2 regions of the Pseudoalteromonas sp. XMcav1-K genome follow, and region 1 is predicted to be linked to the other one. Evidence: predicted binding sites of a transcription regulator. Region 1 holds the regulator's gene; the other holds the start of a gene.
The links. The regulator LexA, encoded in region 1, represses DNA repair genes until DNA is damaged. The targets are predictions, from matches to a motif close to TACTGTATNNNNATACAGTA.
Positions count from the first base shown of each region.

Region 2: a site for LexA is predicted at 1,590-1,609, ahead of ACHSBP_RS15940 (YebG family protein). Genes of this name have one in related genera too.

Region 1 is NZ_JBIPJE010000046.1:119,341-122,767, forward strand. Features, by position in the region: gene plsB (glycerol-3-phosphate 1-O-acyltransferase PlsB) at 1-1,444, opposite strand, end outside; gene lexA (transcriptional repressor LexA) at 1,673-2,290, shown strand; gene coxB (cytochrome c oxidase subunit II) at 2,629-3,427, shown strand, end outside.
Region 2 is NZ_JBIPJE010000047.1:39,618-43,044, reverse strand. Features, by position in the region: gene ACHSBP_RS15945 (amino acid aminotransferase) at 59-1,249, shown strand; gene ACHSBP_RS15940 (YebG family protein) at 1,295-1,576, opposite strand; gene ACHSBP_RS15935 (DUF6868 family protein) at 1,766-2,008, shown strand; gene ACHSBP_RS15930 (ABC transporter substrate-binding protein) at 2,067-3,002, shown strand; gene ACHSBP_RS15925 (ATP-binding protein) at 2,999-3,427, shown strand, end outside.

The sequences.
Region 1 (3,427 bases):
TAAGGTATTGATTAATGTTGATTGGTTCGCCAAAGTTTACATTACCTTTGCCGTAATTCTTGAGCTTACGTAGAGTTTTGAATACGCCCAGTACTGACTCATTTTTCTTTTTTTGTCCAGCAAGTTCACCAAGGTAAGTGTTTACTTCCATTACATGTTCGTAACCAATATATACAGGCACGATTGAAATTGGACGATCGATACCGCGCAAAATTGATTGTAATGTCATCGCTAACATACCGGTTTTAGGTGGAAGCAAACGGCCAGTTCGGCTGCGGCCGCCTTCGGTATAAAACTTAACAGCGTAGCCTTTTATAAATAACTGGCTTAAGTATTCACGGAACACTGCGGAATAAAGCTTGTTGCCTTTGAACGAGCGGCGTAAGAAAAAGGCGCCACAGCGTCTAAATATTGGGCCTGCAGGCCAAAAACTTAAATTTATACCTGCTGCAATATGCGGTGGTACAAAACCTTGATGGTAAATAACGTAAGTAAGTAATAAGTAATCCATATGGCTACGATGGCACGGCATATAGATGATTTCGTGGCCTTTGTCGGTCAGCTCTTGAATCCGTTCCGGGTTATTTACTTCAATACCGTTGTATAGCTTGGTCCACAGCCAAGTAAGAATGCGCTCAGAAACACCGATCATTGATTCGTTATAGTTGGCAGCAATTTCATCAACGAGTTTTATGGCATTTTGTCGTGCTTCTACAATTGAGATGTTTTTACTTTTTGCTTCATCTTCAATTGCGGCTTTGACAGTGCTTGATGCTAAAAGACCTTGATACAGCTGATCGCGAGATGGCAGTTTAGGGCCAAGCGCAGCGAGCTTCTGACGTTTAAAGTGGACGCGGGCAACACGAATGAGTTTATGCGGTAAATCATCACTTTGTTGCTTACTGGTAAGCTGCGATAGTTCTAATGGACGACTAAAACGAATTAAGTTGTCGCGGCCAGATAGTAACACGACAAATACTTTACGTAACCAACTTGGTGTAAGAGAACTGGATAAAATAGTGCCAAGGCCTGGCTTTTCTTTACCTGGATTGCGTCCCCATAAAATGGTGACCGGAATAACTTGTAAATCGGTAACGTCAGATTGTTTTAATGCTGCAAATATTTCTTCGCTAATTTCGAGCGCTGGGCTGTCTTTTTTGGCTTTACCAAACAGTGGCGAGCGATGATGAATTGGAATGTACCTTGGAACTTGTTTATCACCAATTTGCTGAGTGACCTGAGGGTCTGGTAAGCCGAGTTTTTTACAGGTGCTGCGCAACGCGGCTGAATCAGAAAAAGAATTTAACAATGTGATGTAAACGGTCGGCTTGTTCTTATCTATTGCGAGGTTGTCTAAAGGGTGTTCAGGCACTATTTTCGAACGTACTAAAAGCTTGTTCATACCGTTTGCAAACCACTGAATCATAGAGCCAACCAACTTCATAACACCAACCTAAAAACAAAAGGGGCGCTAGCATACCAGTTAACTCTAAAAGATTAAATAACTGGTCGTGCCAGAGGAAAAATAAAGCAATTTACTGCGATGATTTTTGATTTGCAGCAATTATCGTCTGTAACTAAGCATAGTGCTAATTATCAAATAATTAAAAGTTGCGAAATAAGAATAACTGTATATACTCACAGTTATCTGTACTGTATGGAAAACCAGTGAATGAGACCATTAACAAAACGTCAGGCACAAATCTTAGAACTTGTTAAAGTATTTATTAAAGATACTGGCATGCCGCCAACGCGCGCAGAAATCGCATCGACACTCGGTTTTAAAAGTGCAAACGCTGCAGAAGAGCATTTAAAAGCATTAGCCAAGAAAGGCGTAATTGAAATGGTGCCAGGCGCTAGCCGTGGTATTCGTTTAGTGGAAGAAGATGAACCCGAGCAACTTGGTTTACCATTAATTGGTCAAGTTGCCGCAGGTTCACCTATTTTGGCTAATGAGCACATTGAAAGCCATTATCAAGTGGATCCAAACCTATTTAACCCATGTGCAGATTTCCTACTGCGTGTACGTGGTGAGAGTATGAAGGATATCGGCATTATGGATGGTGACTTACTTGCTGTTCATCGCACGCCAGTGGCGAATAATGGTCAAGTGGTTGTAGCCCGTGTTGATGAAGATGTAACGGTAAAGCGTTTTGAAAAAGCAGGCAAACAAGTACTATTACATGCAGAAAATGACGATTTTGACACAATTAAAGTCGATTTAGAGCATGATCATTTTAATATCGAAGGCCTTGCGGTTGGCGTTATTAGAAATGCTGACTGGATGTAATACACTTTTGTTGACCTTGGCTAGTGAGTAATTTTGCTAGCCTCACCCTGCTTTAAAACACCCTATTTCTTACTATAACCCCTTCTATTTTTACATCTTCAAAAATCGCTAACTTATAGATTTATAAAAAATTTATCTTAAATTTGACTTGCGTAAAATTTAATCGTTTACTAGACCTTAGTAGTAACCTTGTTTTCTTTTTAAGCAAAGTGCGGCTTTTAGAAAACAAGTATAATAAAGAAAATGGAGTGATGCTGTAGTGCGTCGTGCGATTTAATCGCTAAAACTTTCACTGACCATTTCCTAACAACATAATAATAATTAGCTAAGGAGCGAGCATGAGGCTAGTGAAACTATCCTTATGGTTACTATTGAGCTTTCCTTTTTTAGCAGTTGGGACGAGTCAATATAACTTACCTGTTGGGGTGACAGACATCAGCCGTGATGTCTACGAGCTCCATATGACAATTTTTTATATCTGTTGCGTTATTGGATTAGTAGTATTTGCCATTATGTTTTGGGCAATAATTCATCACCGTAAATCAAAAGGAGCAGTGCCTGCTCAATTTCATGAAAGTACCAAAATTGAAATACTGTGGACCGCAATTCCATTTGTAATTTTGATTGGTATGGCAGTGCCTGCAACCAAAACCTTGATTGCCATGGAAGACACCACTAAAGCTGACCTAACGATTAAAGTCACAGGGTCACAATGGAAGTGGCATTATGAATATCTTGACCACGATGTGTCGTTCTATTCTGTTCTTTCGACTCCACGTGAACAAATCACCAATCAAGATCAAAAAACAGAAACCTACCTATTAGATGTTGATAAACCCCTTATTATTCCAAAAGGAAAAAAAGTACGCTTTTTAATGACTTCGGACGATGTAATTCACTCTTGGTGGGTACCTGAGTTCGCGGTTAAAAAAGATGCGAACCCTGGCTTTATTAACGAAGCGTGGACTAAGGTCAATGAGACCGGTATTTATCGCGGTCAGTGTGCTGAGTTATGCGGAAAAGACCATGGCTTTATGCCAGTGGTTGTTGAAGTTAAAGAGCCTGCTGAATTTGAACAGTGGTTGGCAAATGCGCAGCTTGAAAAAGCGCAAGCAGCGGCTGCAGAAAAAGCGTCAC
Region 2 (3,427 bases), on a different contig from region 1:
GAGAGTATGGTAAGCTAGGGCTTCATCCCATAGCAAAAATTCAATTTAAGAGATAACTATGTTTGCAAACTTAAAGCCATTACCAACGGATCCAATTTTAGGTTTGATGGCCAAATATCGCCAAGATACAAATCCAAATAAAATCGACTTAGGCGTTGGTGTTTATAAAACAGAACAGGGTGATACCCCAATTTTAAGCTGTGTAAAAAAAGCTGAAGCGTTTCGTTTAGAAAATGAAACAAGTAAATCATATATTGGCTTAGCTGGTGATTTAGGTTTTTGTGCAAAAATGGAATCTCTATTACTGGGTGAGCATAAAGCGCTTTTAGAAAACCGTGTTCGCACAGCGCAAGCACCAGGTGGTACAGGTGCTCTACGTGTTGCTGCAGAATTTATCGCAAAAGCAAACCCAAATGCGAGCGTATGGGTAACTACACCAACATGGGCAAACCATATTGGTTTATTCTCAGCTGCTGGTTTAACAGTTAAAGAATATCCGTATTACGATTACGAGAATAAAGGCTTATTGTTTGATGAAATGATGGCCACCTTAAAGACAGTTCCTAAAGGCGATATCGTGTTGTTACACGCATGTTGTCATAATCCAAGCGGTATGGATTTAAACGCAGAGCAATGGCAACAAGTTGCAGATCTTGCAAAAGAAGTTGGTTTTACGCCGTTAATCGATATTGCTTATCAAGGTTTTGGAATCAGCCTTGAACAAGATGCGGCAGGCTTACGTTTATTAGCTGAAACAGTTGATGAAATGATCATTTGTTCTTCTTGTTCTAAAAACTTTGGTCTATATCGCGAGCGTATCGGCGCGTGTTCAATTATTTCAGAATCGAGCGCAGTTGCCGACGTTGCTAACTCAGTACTATTAAGTGTTGTGCGCAGTATCTATTCAATGCCGCCAGCTCACGGTGCTGCAATTGTTGATACTATTCTTGGTAGTGAAGAGCTAACTGCCGAGTGGCATCAAGAGCTTGCGGAAATGCGTAATCGTATTAATGGTTTACGTAGTACGATTGTTGAGGCGCTTCATAGCCGTGGCGTTGCACAAGACTTTTCATTTATTGAAAAACAACATGGTATGTTCTCTTTCTTAAGTATCACGCCAGAGCAAATTGAACGTTTACAAAAAGAGTACTCAATTTACATTGTCGGCTCAAGCCGTGTAAATGTAGCAGGCGTTAGCCAAGCAAACTTAGATTACTTTGCCGATGCAGTTGCAACTGTAATTAAGTAAATTTACGCATAAATAAAAAAGCCACCTTCACGGTGGCTTTTTTATTTAACTTACTTTTTTAATATCAGTTACTTTTGCTTTATTGTTAGGCGGGGTTGGTTTTCCCCCTTTTAAAGCTGCAATAAATTGGTCTTTACGTTTTGCCATTTCAAGGGCCAGCGCTTCATTTTGTTGCTCGCTTAACGGCACATCAACTTCACCAAGCATGGCTTCAAGTGCTTCCGCAATATCCAACATTTTGTCATATGCGTCTGCCTCTTTTTTTGATGTAAATGTCATGCGTTCGACTCCATCTCTAACTACTTTGTAACATACCTCAACGGCCATATTGCACCTTCTTAACTGTTGTTTTATACAGTACTATAGCAGTAACGAAAAAAAAATAAAGTGTAATTATAATCACACCTTACAGAACCCCGCTGTGGTAAGCAATTTTAGCGACTAAATGCTTGATAACATTGCACCGCTACAGCAAGTACATTAATCTTACATTATGTAAAAGATTAAGGGGTTCTAATGTCAATTGATCAGATAACAACGTTTCTCGGTTGGGCGACCATTGCTAATTGTTTAATCGTTAGCGTTAGCATGGTGATTTTTTTACTTTTTCGCAGCACCATTGTCAGTATTCACAGCCAGCTATTTAACGTAGAGCATAAAGCATTGAATGTAGTTTATATTCAATATTTTGCTTTTTATAAGATCTTAATTGTTTTCTTTAATCTCGTTCCTTATTTAACTCTTAAGTTAATTATGTGATTTAGGCCTTTTTGAAATGTTCCGCTTACAAGGAGTTTTAAAGGTTTGCTTTATCGCCATGCTGATATTTTTATCAGGCTGCGATAACGGGAATCGTCAAAGTAAACTTAATCAGGCATCAATTACCTCGATTAGTTTGGCAATTGATTTGTGGCCAGGTTATTACCCAGTTATTCTTGCTGATGAGTTGGGTATGTTAAAAAAGCGCAATATTAGTTTAGAGTTATCAATCCCGCGTAATACCGACCGCATGTTAGCTAAATTTGCGGCGGCAGAGTATGACGCGATTGCGGTAGCACTGGGTGATGTAATGAACCTTTCACAGCAGTACCCTGATGCACGCATTGTTATGGTGGCAGACGAGTCGAGTGGCGGTGACGCGATTTTAGCGCGAAGTGACCAACAAGTGATTAAAGGCACTAAAATTGGCACCAACTTAGGTGGTTTTGGTGAGTTATTAGTACGCCGCTTTTTGGATGCAAACGACATCGCAATTGATGATGTGACGCTAATGAATATCGAAGTGTCGCATGCTGCGAAGTTACTTAACAATAATAGCATCGACTATGCACATACTTGGCAACCCTACGTAGATGAAATGGTTGCAGGTGGTGCGCACGTTGTGTACTCAAGTGCCCAAACACCGGGCTTAATTCCAGATGTTATAGCGATGCAAAGCGCGTTTATTGAAAATAATCATGAGGCAGCGCGTGGGTTTGTTGATGCGTGGTTTGAGGCGCAAGCTTGGTGGCTTGAAAATCCAAGTAAAGGTAATGAAATCATTGCGCGAGTCATCAAACAAACACCGCAAAGTATTAAGTTAAATGGCGTTAAACTGTTAAATCGAGCGGATAATTTTGCAGCATTTACGTCGCAAAATAGCGCAGGCTTAAACAGTGTTATTGGTGTGTACAATCAATTTTATGTTGGGCAAGGGATCATTGCTAAACCAATTCGCAGCGAGCGTTTACTAGATGCCCGGTTAATTCAATGAAACTAAAGTTTGTATTGAGTGCCATTTTGTTGGCCTCATTAGTGCTTCCTACATCGTTTATTTCATATATTGCGTATACGCAAAAAGTCGCAACTAACGAACAAAACCAAGCCACGGTGCGACGTCTTACGCTTAACCGCAGTAAAGAACGCGTTGAATCATATTTAAATACAATTTTAGAGTATGTACGTGCCGACAGTAATATTCCCCAGTTTGCCAACTTTCTTACCGCTTATGGTACTGAACAAGAAGCACAACTCGCTGAAATAAATGCTATTTTGCGAAATGTGATCGTAAAAGACACATTGAATGTTACCTCGGTGGCGCTTATTAATACAGCGGGTAAAAACATTCAAGACATTCGAATTGGCCAACAGAGCCGAGATGAATCGTCATTCGCTTACTTTAAACGTCAATCTATGTCG